Regions from separate parts of the Ruminococcus sp. Marseille-P328 genome, predicted to be linked through region 2. Evidence: riboswitches for the same ligand, from Rfam matches in the RefSeq annotation. Region 2 holds a riboswitch; each other region holds the start of a gene.
What was found. Region 2 has a riboswitch for cobalamin ahead of ACESTK_RS06325 (sirohydrochlorin cobaltochelatase). Riboswitches for the same ligand answer to the same signal wherever they lie in the genome.
Positions count from the first base shown of each region.

Region 1: another riboswitch for cobalamin. It lies ahead of ACESTK_RS17355 (hypothetical protein); the one in region 2 lies ahead of ACESTK_RS06325 (sirohydrochlorin cobaltochelatase).
Region 3: another riboswitch for cobalamin. It lies ahead of ACESTK_RS07680 (class I SAM-dependent methyltransferase); the one in region 2 lies ahead of ACESTK_RS06325 (sirohydrochlorin cobaltochelatase).
Region 4: another riboswitch for cobalamin. It lies ahead of ACESTK_RS10635 (cysteine-rich small domain-containing protein); the one in region 2 lies ahead of ACESTK_RS06325 (sirohydrochlorin cobaltochelatase).

Region 1 is NZ_CAXUBQ010000029.1:19,377-22,526, reverse strand. Features, by position in the region: gene ACESTK_RS17355 (hypothetical protein) at 1-1,437, opposite strand, end outside; cobalamin riboswitch at 1,635-1,836, opposite strand; gene ACESTK_RS17350 (VanW family protein) at 1,912-3,150, opposite strand, start outside.
Region 2 is NZ_CAXUBQ010000006.1:140,826-143,975, reverse strand. Features, by position in the region: gene ACESTK_RS06325 (sirohydrochlorin cobaltochelatase) at 108-1,484, opposite strand; cobalamin riboswitch at 1,687-1,863, opposite strand; partial or broken gene ACESTK_RS06320 (DUF6783 domain-containing protein) at 1,974-2,138, shown strand; gene ACESTK_RS06315 (metal-sensing transcriptional repressor) at 2,300-2,683, shown strand; gene ACESTK_RS06310 (heavy metal translocating P-type ATPase) at 2,783-3,150, shown strand, end outside.
Region 3 is NZ_CAXUBQ010000008.1:84,933-88,082, reverse strand. Features, by position in the region: gene nikB (nickel ABC transporter permease) at 1-680, opposite strand, end outside; gene ACESTK_RS07680 (class I SAM-dependent methyltransferase) at 685-1,410, opposite strand; cobalamin riboswitch at 1,556-1,754, opposite strand; gene ACESTK_RS07675 (lactonase family protein) at 1,817-2,905, opposite strand; gene hemL (glutamate-1-semialdehyde 2,1-aminomutase) at 3,129-3,150, opposite strand, start outside.
Region 4 is NZ_CAXUBQ010000013.1:44,703-47,852, forward strand. Features, by position in the region: gene ACESTK_RS10630 (GDSL-type esterase/lipase family protein) at 1-1,028, shown strand, start outside; cobalamin riboswitch at 1,120-1,308, shown strand; gene ACESTK_RS10635 (cysteine-rich small domain-containing protein) at 1,769-2,077, shown strand; gene ACESTK_RS10640 (phosphatase) at 2,201-2,914, opposite strand.

The DNA.
Region 1 (3,150 bases), on a different contig from region 2:
TGGTGTAGGAGTTGCTGTCGGTTTTTTATTTGGCTTTGCAGTGGGTGCAGGAGTTGCTGTGATTGTTGTGTCAGGAGCAGTATCTGGCTGCGGATCATCCTGTACGTCACCTATCTTATTCAAAGTGCCGGACTGGAAAGTCAGGATCCTGTCATACCAGATCTGGTTTTTGTGGGAAAAAGCAGCAACTGCAATTCCATTGTCCAGGGCTTCAACGGGAATCTCATATGTATATTTGCCATTTGCGTCTGCCACATATGGAATCCAGGTGGAGGAATCGGCTGCGGCAGCTTCTTCTTTTGTTCCAAGACATAGATAGTCGTAACCAGTTCCGCTTAAAGTAAGAACAGCTGTCATCTTTCCGTTTTTGGAAGTAAGGACACAGTCAATTACACGGAACATAGATGAACTGGAGTTTACTGTAATATTATAAATTCCGCTTGCACAGCTGCCTGGAGCAGGGGGTGCTGTTGGCTCTGGGGTGGTGGTTGCTTCCGGAGTTGTGCTTGGCACTGGAGTTTCAGTTGGTGCAGGAGTCTCAACCGGTGCTTCGGTAGGCTCTGGGGAAACAGTTGGTTCCGGTGTTGGAGCAGCAGTTGGCAGTGGAGTGGCAGTTGGCTCAGGGGCTGCAGTTGGCTCTGGAGTAGCTGTTGGTTCCGGGGCTTTCATTCCTGGAACGTTCAGTTTCAAAGCCATATTTGTGTACCATTTCTGATTTTTTACAGAAAATGGTACGATGCTGAAAGTCTGGACCTGTTCACTGGCAGGAACCTCAAAAATGAAAGTATAACCATCTTCATTTTCTGTACCAACGATTGCTGCTGCATTTTTTGCTTCGTCAGGATCTTCCTTAGAACCAAGATAAAGCTTCTCATAGTTCTTTCCGTCAGTATTGAGGGTTATCTTAATTTTATCACCATTTAATTCAGCAGAAGAGCTTTTGATTTTAAGCATTTTATATGCACTGTTATCTTCCTTGTCAATGGTCATGTTGGAACCATCTGGGTTCAGATCCTCTGGCTTTGTTTCTGGTTTATCTGTCTCTTCGGTTTTGCCCTCTTCTGTTGTTTCTGGTGCAGCTGTAGGCTGTGGAGCTTCTGCTTCCTCATTTTTGCTTTCTTCAGCAAGTGATGCAGTAACCTCAGGAGTGGTCTCAGAGGCAGGTGTTTCTGTAGCAGCAGGTGTCTCTTTCACAGCAGAGGCATCCACTGCTGCCGGAGTTACTGTAGTGTCAGTGTTTTCTTCCTCAGCTGTTGCGTTCTCCTGCACAGGAGTCTCAGCAGCAACAGCAGTCTTCTCCGCCTCTGTTTCTGGAGTTGGTGTAACAGAAACCTGTACGTTTGCATCCTCATTTTCTGCCTGTGTAAGTACAGCAGGAGTGACCGTCATCGCGACGGAAAGAAACAGTGCAAGAAAGCGTTTTGAATTTCTTTTCATTTCTTTTTCCTCGATTCTTCCTATTATTTTATAATTTGAATAAATCCCAACTGCTTCTGGAGCCTGTTTGTACAATGGGCAATCCTGACAGGATTATTTCAAAAAAATGCCTGCTTCCTCTGAGAAAACAGGCATTAAAAATTCAATATATTGTATTATCAAATATATTAATGAGAATGAAGTACTTTCTTCGGAAGCTTTCATTAAACGAATTCAGCAGGTTTCCTGACTTACAGATCAACACAGAATCCATCCTTCTCAGCAATATACCAATGGTTTCACTGGATTCTACTCCCTGGTTACAGTGACCGGATCGTTCAGGACTTTCACCTGATTCCCTCTTAGAGCGTGTTGAAAAAATATTCTCACAATCTGCACGCTGTAGCAGACAGATATGTCTGGCACTGAAAACGGATTTATTCAATTCACCTCATTATAGCAGACCGTTATGTCGAAATCAATAGATTTATAGGGTTATTGCTTGTATTTACTGTACCCGACTTCATCTGTGCGGAGAAGTGTTCCATTCTCATCGTAGACACTGCGGTAGGTTTTACAGGTGTTTGGATCGGAATGCTCTGTAGTAATCTCTACCGTATTATTGTCAGTTTGGGTTCCGTAAATGGATACCGTTACGGCTTCCTCTTTTTCATCGTAAGAGGCTTCAATTTTAATTGGATAAGCAGTATTATTCTGAAAACGGAAATCCTGACCTCCCCACACCACTGCTGCGTCCAGACCATCCTCAACATAATCAATTCGGGCAGCGTGATTATGACGCTCAACAATGGTCAGATCAGACTGCAGGCATGCCATAAACAACGTAGTGGAAATCTGGCAGATTCCGCCTCCGATATCCTGGGCATGTTCGCCTCCTACAATTACAGTTGCTTCCCTGTACCCTCGTTCCTCAGTACGTGGACCTAAAGTATCGTTGTAGGAAAAAATCTGTCCTGGCTGAAGTTCCACTCCATCACAGGCTTCCACGGCAAGCTTCAAATTGGCAACACGGTTTTCGGTACCGCCGCCATATGTAGTATAAGTACCAAGAAGATTCAGATAAGGAAGGGCTTCTAGCTCTTCTGTAGAAACTTCGGGTAGGGTTATTTCAAGGGGGATGGTAATCTTTGCCCCTTCTTTTGCTTTTTCCAGCTTCTTTGCAGCTGACTTCACATCAAATGAAATTCCGGTAACTGCCGGAATAATTTCATTATTTTCCCCCAGAGAAGCATCTGTGGCATCTGTATGTACTTTTTCATAATAGGCTTCCAGATCCAGTTCCTCTGGCGGTGTCTTCATAGTAGGACATTCGATAACAGCTTCATAATCTTCTATGGAAATTGCTTTTAGAATCGCTTCTTTCAATGCATCCATATCCGGACCGATTCCGGTTTTTCCCTTAGTGATAACCAGCTCTGTATCTGTAAGTTCACAGGAAGTCTGTATAGTGGTGGATCCCTTTGAAATTCCAGCATCCTCCAGAAGCTTGTCCAGTTCGTCTTTGTTTCGGGCTTCTGGCATAAGGGTGACTTCTTCCTTTGTCTTGCTGTTCATCAGTTCGATGCGGTCAGTTCCATGAGTAAACCAGGCACCATGTCCAAGAGCATAGGCACTTTCTACAATTGATTTTACATCAAGACCGAGAACAGGATAGATGGATACCTTAAAGTTCTTTCCATTCAGGGTAATGGTCATCTGTGTGTTCTCATATTT
Region 2 (3,150 bases):
ACGGTACACTTGTGTGTGCCGTATTTGTTTTATTACTCAAACAGCTGCCCCACAGTGTAGGAGCAGCTGCTTTTGTTCTGTTGCAATAACAATTTATACCAGGATAATTATTTCGCGATGGAATCAATAGCTGCCTGAGTATGAGCTACATAAAGCTGCTCAACAGCGTCAATTCTTCCAAGACCTTCGATCTGGCAGTCAATCTCATCGAAATCTCCAGAAGCCTCGAACATGCTCTTCCAGGAGTCATCATCATCACCAGCCATATCATTGTTTGCATGGTCACCAGCAACAACCATAAGCGGACGAAGGATTACTTTCTTGAATCCGGCATCTTTTACTTTATTGATAACTTCATCACAAGCTGTATCCTCTGGCTCACCTTCTACAGTACCGATGAATGCGTTTGTGAATTCAAGTTTCTCCATCTGGGTCTGCATCTGATCATATGTAACGTTTGCTGTATGGGAAGTACCATGTCCCATGAATACAAATGCGGTTCCATCTTCTGCAGCTGCTTCCATGCTGTCATATCCAGCTTCTTTTACAGCTTCATCTGTGATTGCCTGAGCAACAGCAGCTTTGTCATCGTTGATAACGGTAGCGTCATCGCCAACCTCACCAAGCATTGGTTCAGCGATTGCTACAGATTCAAATTTATCTTTGTAAGCATCAATAGCTTCTACCATCTCATCGTACTCAGCACCATGCATAAGATGTGTAGGCTGAACTACAAGATTCTTAACACCGTTTGCTACTGCACGGTCAAGTGCCTGCTGCATGTTATCAATCTTCTCATCATCTCTTGCCTGTACATGGTTGATAATGATCTGAGCGGTAAATGCTCTTCTTACAGACCAATCCGGGAATGCTTCTGCAAGAGCATCCTCGATTCCCTTAATATCCTCTGCACGGCTGTCGTTAAAGGATGTACCAAAGCTTACTACAAGAAGCTCATTCTCACCGATCTCGTCCTGATTACGAGGATCATCCTTGGAAGCATCACCTGTATCACGTCCGAAATACTCTGGGCTGGCCTCTTCTCCCTCTACAAGCTCTTTCTGAGCATCTGTAAGGGCATCCCATGCTTCTTTAGCTTCCTTGCACTGCTTATCTGTATCATCTGTTCTCTCCTGAACATAAATAGCATCGATAAGTGCTGCTACTTTATCAGCCGCTTCCTTATCTGCATCTGCAGTGTCATCAGCTGCTTCTGCATCGTCTGTTGTCCCAGCATCATCAGCTTCTTCTGCATCGTCAGCTACTTCAACATCGCTTGTTGTCTCAACATCATCAGCTTCTTCTGCATCGTCTGTTGTCTCAGCATCATCAGCTTCTTCCCCATCGTCAGCTGCCTCTGCATCGTCTGTTGTCTCCTCTGCTGCTTCCTCTGTCTCTGCAAATGCAACAGTTGCTGTTGCTGCTGTCATGCTTGCTGCCATAGAAGCTGCAAGAAGGATTGCTAATAAAGATTTTCTTTTCATTTCTTTTTCCTCTTTTTTTGTATTTCCGGATAGAATCACGTATAAAGAATCCTATGGGAAATCTATCACCAATCTCCCATTGCATAAAAACAGCCGCATTTTCTGCGACTGCACACATTCTCATATACACACTTTTCTTCCAAAAAACATTCAGGAAATATTCATGTATCGTTATGAGAATACAAGTTCTGTGTACCGCAGACCTAAGATTCCACGCAAAGGCAGTTCTCCTGACTTCGGTCAACACTGCTCCCCCTTCCCGGTTTCCCAGTGGGCTCTGAAGCAGCTCCCTTACACAGTGACGGCATCGTTCCGGACTCTCACCGGATTCTCTTTTGCGCATCATGTTTATGATGCAACCTTTGCGCTATAACCATTATACATATTCGACTCGGATATTTAATATGTACCATATTATTATATATTTTTTATGAACTTTTTATGTATTTTCTATGAACTATAGTGTATTTAAAAAATGCGTTCCGCAAGATGTGCGGCACAATTTGTGGGAGATTTCGTCCGGATGAGGGCACCGTAGCATGAAGACGCCGTAGCTGACTACGCAAACAAATTCGGAAGAAATATACCGCAAAGTGGGGCGTGCAGATTGCGGGAATAATTTTTCAAACAGATTACTATTCACTCCGTTCATAGCAACACGCTTCGCGATACACAGGAATCATGCTTTCGCATGGTTTCGCGCCGCAATTCTCAGTTTTTCTGTGAATTACTTATTGACAAATACCCCGCCAGGGTATATATTAGTTTCATCAAATACATACCCCTAAGGGGTATATAAGGAAAGGAGTCCGCCTATGACAGCTGATTATAAATCCGAATCCTGCTGCAGCCACACCGCAGCCAATCCAGAAACTCTTTCCAGCCAGGAACCTACCAAGAAGGTCTGTTCCTGCTGTTGTACCAAGCACACCGATCGTTCCGAAGCAGAGCGCAGGAAGCTGGTAAACCGTCTGAAACGTATTGAAGGCCAGATAAGGGGGATTATAGGAATGCTGGAGAATGACGCTTACTGCAACGATATTCTTATTCAGTCAGCAGCTGTAAATGCTGCTGTGAATGCATTTAATAAGGAACTTCTCGCCAATCATATCCGAACCTGTGTGGCAAGAGATATCCGTGATGGTAAAGACGAAACCATTGATGAGCTGGTTGCAACTTTGCAGAAGCTAATGAAGTGAGATACCAGCGCATTCCGAATGTGTACCTGCCTGCGGAGGTACGAATGCGCAGAGCAGTCCGTTGGTATCGAAACACTGTATTCGAAGGAGGAATTTATTATGGAACAATACAACGTCACCGGCATGAGCTGTGCAGCCTGCAGCGCCCGTGTGGAAAAAGCGGTAAACAAGGTTCCGGGAGTTACTTCCTGCTCCGTAAGCCTGCTTACCAATTCCATGGGAGTGGAAGGAACTGCCTCAGCCTCTGCCATTGTCTCAGCTGTAGAAGAAGCCGGATACGGCTGCAGCCTGAAGGGTGCTTCCGGTCAGACGGAATCCGTTTCCGATGCTGAGAAAGCCTTGGAAGATCACGAAACGCCACTCCTCAGGAAACGGCTTATTGCCTCAGTAGGTTTTCTTCTGGTGCTGATGTACTTTTCCATGGGACACATGATGTGGGGATGGCCGCTGCCAGCCTGGTTTGATGG
Region 3 (3,150 bases), on a different contig from region 2:
AGCACATGAAAGAAAATTGTACGAACCCTTCCAATTCCCCTTGCTTGACAGCCATTTATATATTCCTCATTCATCTGCTCGACCATTACCGCCCTGATCCGTCTTATGTAGTACGCACTCATGCTTAACGAAAGTGTTACAGACGGCATGATCAGACTTTTAAAAGAATCTGATCCCCCCACAGGCAGCCAGTGCATCTTAACTGCAAAAAAATAGATCATCATCATACCAACCCAGAAGCTAGGCAGTGAAATTCCAATAAAAGACATAAACCGAATAATATAATCAGCCTTTTTATCCTTATATACTGCTGATAAAATTCCTAACGGAAAAGAAATTAATATCATCAGAATAAACGATGCAACTGCCAGTTTAACCGTATTGGGGAGTTTTCTTCCTAATACCTGGGAAACGGGCTGTGCATATTTTACCGACATTCCGAAATCGCCATGTAACGCACCCTTCAGCCAGTTCACATACTGCTCTCCAAAAGATTTGTCTAATCCGTATTTTTCTTCAATCTTTGCGATTACCTCCCGGTCATGACCTGCACCCATAGATTCTGCCAGCTGTTCAGCTGGATTTGACGGCAAAATATATGTAAGTCCAAAGGTCATCAGAGACAGCCCAAACAAAATAATCACAAGTGAAATCAGTCGTTTTATAATCTCTCTTTTCACTTTTTCAGCCTTTCTGTGCTACAATACAAAAACTCATCGGTAAAGGGCTGCCAGCTATTTCCACCTGTATTTTATGAAATCCTGTTTCTACAAGTTTATTAAAATCCCAGGCAGGTCGATCTACCTGACTCATTGGCAATTTCTTTGCAATTTCATCCATAATGGAAAAATCTACATTTTCTTTATTATGTCGCGCATGGCACCCTTGTTCTTCTTTTTGATGTCCCCGCTGAAACTCATCATAGGCTTTCTGATACTTATCACTAAAAAAACGGCGATAATAATTTCCATCTTCCAGAATTAGAATTCCATCTTTTTTTAGAACCCTGTACGCTTCCTCATAAGCTTTATCTGCATGCTCCAGGTTCCAGAATACATTTCTTGATACCACTGCGTCGAAGGAATTATCAGCAAATTCTAAGCTTTGCACATCCATCTGATGAAGTTCTGCTTTAAGTCCTTCTGTCTCCAGATTTCTTCTGACTTCTTCCAGCATTTTTGTGCTATAATCTACCGCAGTCACCTGAAATCCCATCGAAGCAAGCAAAGTGGTAAAAAAGCCAGCGCCACACCCATCATCTAATACATGGCATCCCGCTTTGAGAGAATTTTTGAAAATATTTTCCCATCTCTCTCCAGGTTCTGTTTTTCTTTCTTCCATACTGGCATCTGAAAATCCTCCAGCTCTCATATCCCAATATGACTGAATATTCTTTAACAATTCTGCCATTTGTGTTTATCCTTTCCAATAGCATAAACTTCTGCCAAATCAGGGAATTCATGTAATAAAAGCGTGAAAAAGCCGCTGCTAACGCAGCGGCTTAATGACATAATAATCCTGTTATATAAAACCAACCCCTATACCGTGCCCCGCAGCAAAAGTTCTTCATTCTGGCCGGTATTCTGGCTCCAGTGTCATCATAATGCTTTCCCTTCCCGATAAAAATTCAGTGGTTTCGAAAGCTTACTCAACTGTTACAGCTACGGCATAGCACAGGATTTTCACCTGTTTCCCGTTTGACCTGCTAGAATTTATTTTAATTTCCACCAGGCACCAAAATGGTCGTTTTATTCAATTCTCAACACAACATCAAAAAAGTATAATACAGCATTTCCTGTTTGTCAATCAGAATTTATCAGGCCTCTATATCCTCAATATCCTCTCCATCCGGTACCGGCCAGATATTGATACAGTTCGGGGTCTCGATCTTACGTGGTTTGCCCTTCATCATAATGATGTTCTTCTCGTAGTCAACCTTGAAGGTTGTAATGCTGTTGCTGGAGTGGTTGGCAACGGCAATGTGCTGATTATCCGGGAAAATAACAAGGTCTTTCGGATAATCACCACTTACAGGAAGAACAAATTTACGATCCAGAAGACCAGTCTCACCATCTACCTCAAACATACCTACTGTATTCTCACCTGCTGTAGTGCAGAATAAATGCTTGCCATCCGGTGCAAGAGCAAGACCTGATGCGGCATTATGAGATACGCTTCCGTCTTCCTTCTTCGCAAGGGTGGAAACACTTTGAAGCAGCTCAAACTCCGGAGTATCACCCTCTCCATTGTAGCTGTACACTTTAATCTCATTGCTCAGCTCAAACAGAACATATGCATAACGTCCATCTGCGCTGAAACGGATAATACGCGGTCCGCTCTCTCTCGGGCATCTTACAATATCCACCAGCTCCAGCTTATCTGTCCGCTTATTAATACGATAGACCTTGATCTGGTCAATTCCATTATCTACTGCGCAGAGATATTTATTATCCGGAGTAGGACGTACACAGTTTACGTGAGGACGGAAGTTACGCTCTGCAACACTTCCAAGACCAGTGTGGAAAACACCGTCCATAACACTTCCAAGACGTCCATCCTTATGAGTGTGTACAACGGTTACCTTTCCATCGTGATAACCTGCTACGTAAAGATATTTGCCATCTACGTCTGTAGCAAGGAAACAACCTCTCATGCCATCAATATCCACGCTGTTGATACGTGCCAAATCGCCATTATGATCACGCTTGAATACCGCAACGCCCTCATCCTCGATAGAATAAAGGTATTTTCCATTCTTGGATACCGCGGTATAAGACGCATTACTTACTTCCACTTCACTTCTCTCTGTGAGAGTACCTTCTTCCAGGTTCACGTCATAAACCTGAATTCCCTTGCTGGTTCCGTGAGTATAGGTTCCTACATAAGCCACATATTTCTTACCCATTTGTCTAGCCTCCTACAGTCTCTTTCTGGAAACCATCCGTTCACGCTGTTCTTCCGATCTTTTTTACAGCGTAGCGGGTCACTGTGCAGCTCTGAATATTACTGCATTCTCTATATCAGTAAATCCTCTGCCACGGTTCATTTATTACAGCCGCATTTTATTACAGCAACTCGTATTCTGGTTTCTTTTATGTAATTGTGTCTAAATTATACCACACACATTTTCAAAGAACAAGCTTTACTGCA
Region 4 (3,150 bases), on a different contig from region 2:
TGAAGGAAATTCCATATTTAAGAATATTAGGAAGAACGAATGGCAGTCTGGAACCGGTAACACTATTTTGGACCGCTTCCGGAATTGAACTGAATGTAAAAGCAACAGAAATATGGGTGAAAATCCGCTCCGATTATGATGTTTTTGAGCCATGGGTGGATGTGATCGTAGACGGCGTATTGTCCCAACGGCTTATGGTAAATAAGGGAGAACAGGAAATCTGTCTTTTCCGTAATATGGAAAGGGATAAGGTAAGAAATGTAAAGCTTCTTCGTGATACTCCTGCGTTTCCCACAGATGAAAAAACATTGCTTCAGCTTCTGGAGGTTGAAACTGACGGTGAGTTTTTACCTCTTGAAACACCAAAGCTCAGATTGGAGGTAATAGGGGACAGCATTACCTCTGGTGAGGGCGGCAGCGGTGCAGGAGAAGAAATGACATGGAATTCCTTTTGCTTTAATGCCGTGGATAATTATGCATATATGGCAGCAAAAGAACTGGGCGCGGTGTACAATTGCATCAGTCAGAGCGGCTGGGGCGTTTTCTGTTCCTGGGAAGGCAATGAGCAGCAGGCAATCCCGCTATATTATGAGCAGGTGTGCGGTCTTTTAAATGGAGAAAGAAACAAACAACTGGGTGCTATGGAAAAATGGGATTTCCAGAAGTTTCAGCCTGATGTGATCGTAGTGAATCTGGGGACAAACGACAGCAGCGGCACGAAGAATATGGACAGAGTTGGAAAGGCTGTGGAAGACTTTTTGAGAAAACTGCGCGTATGTAATCCAGAAAGCTATATTCTGTGGTGTTATGGAATGCTTGGAGATGAGATTTTGCCTACGCTTGAGAAAGCGGTGGGGAATTATAAAAGAAAAACAGGGGATGAGCGCGTGGAATTTGTGAAGCTTCCGGATACACAGGAAGGAGAATTTGGATCAAGGCAGCACCCAGGGCACAGATCTCATGAAAGAACAGCGAAAATCCTGGTGGAGAAGATTCAGGAAAAAATGACGCTGCTGGTCACGCCGTGACTAGCAACATCTGGTTGATAAAAAAATAACAAAAATCTTTTCAAAGGGTTGACAAAGACAGTGACCGGTGGTACTATGGTGTCAGTATAATTCCATAGTGAACATATTAAGTGCTGACAGCTATAAGCTGGCAGAAAGAGGGAATCAGGTGAGAAACCTGAGCGATCCGGTCACTGTAACAGAGGAGCGAATCTCATAGTCCATTGTGCTTGCGCATGAGAAGGAGAGAGGATGTGATGATCCTGGAGCCAGGAAACCTGCTTGGTATGGCGAGGTTAAACTTCCGATGAAAGTGTAACAACCAGTTTTGGGGAATCCGCAGCCCTGAGATGTTGTCCGCTTTTGTGAGTGGACATTTTTTATGGAATGATCGCCTGTTCAGAAGAATTATACAGATTAAATGGCAGGCGATACTACTTCGGATGAAACCGTTCCCTCCGCGTATATATGAACGGATCATATTCTACCCCGGAGTAGCATCGCTCCCTCTTAAATAATGATGATTCAGAAGCCGCATATGCGGTATTTTTTTTACACTTTTCCTGAGCCTGTTTGTAGAATTATTCCCGTAATCTCCTGCAGGGTGTGACGCACATCTTACAGAAAGCCTTTTTTAAACACGCTCTGGCCGTATTCTATTCCTGTAAGCGGGATTCTTTTTTTGCATTTGATTTTGGGGCATTACGAAATAGAATATAAAGAATATTTTGTTTTGAGCTGTATGAGATAAGGAGAGAAATATGGAGAAAAAATATTGGGAAGATAAAGAATACGCTTATTTCAGTCATAAGAAATGTGAGTATTTTCCATGCCATAAAGGAGCTGATCCAGAGGACTTTAACTGTCTGTTCTGCTATTGCCCGCTTTATGCCCTTGGAGACAAATGCGGCGGAAATTTCAAATATAATGAGAAGGGATTTAAAGATTGTACGAATTGTCAGCTACCTCATAAGAAGAAAAACTACGGTTATGTGACAGGAAAATATCAGGAACTTGCTGCGATGATGCAGAAAGTAAGAGAAGCAGATCATAAAAATGAAAATGAGTAATCAAAGAAATAAGTATAAAAAACTCTCCGGAATATATACGAAGTTAAGCTTACGTATTTATATTTCTCGGAGAGTTTTTGCGTAATGCAAAATTCCATTGGAATTCTGCAAGCTGGATCCTTTTTATCGTATGCTTAACAGCATCTTTAATTTCGGAATCTGGTTGTTGAGAATCAGACCCTCTGGAAACATAGCATTATGAACGAAATCAGCGGCATAAGTGAAGTCTCCAATATGCTCTGTTCCATGACTGTCACTGGAAAGCACGATTGGAACCAGATACTTCCGGCAGCAGGACAGGATCTGCGCGCAGTTGGCATGGGTATCGCCCCGATATCCGTAAGGTGCCAGGGAAGCTTCGTTGATCTCAAGGAGAACACCGTTTTCACCGGCAGCCTTTACAACTGCGTCGTAATCTATGTCATACTGGGGATTATCAATGTGTCCCAGGATCTTTATAACCGGATTCTTCATTACGTTCAGAAAAGCAGCAGTATTTTCTTCCCTGGTCTTTGGCCGGAAATTCTGATAATGCATGCTGGCGATTGCGTAGTCCAGCTTATCAAGAAGCTCCTGTGGCAGATCTGTTTTTCCATCGGTATCCAGAATGTTCAGTTCAATTCCATATAATAATTCCACATCGAAACGCTTCCTGGGCGAATAGATCAGGCTTCGGAAATAAGAAGAAGTTCCGGCAGACAGAGTGGCTGGTCCGTGGTCTGTGATTCCAAGAAGCTTCAGCCCTTTTTGAGAAGCAGCCTTTGCCATGTCGCTGATGGTGCAGGTTGTGCCGTGTCCGCTGGCAATGGAATGTGTGTGTATATCAGAAAGATACATAAAATCATCTCCTAGTCAAGATTACGTGAATATATGCAGCTGGTAATTTCACTATAAAAGTGTTTTGAAAAGCCATTTACAGTTAACTTTAGTATGCCAGAGGGAAAAAAACATGTCAATCATAAATAAGAAAAAACAGAGAAAACAAATAAAAACAACATTGTACTACAAGAAAAACCACATATAACATGCCAGGAAATGTTGCTTTTTGTTGACACTTGGAAATCAGAAAGGTA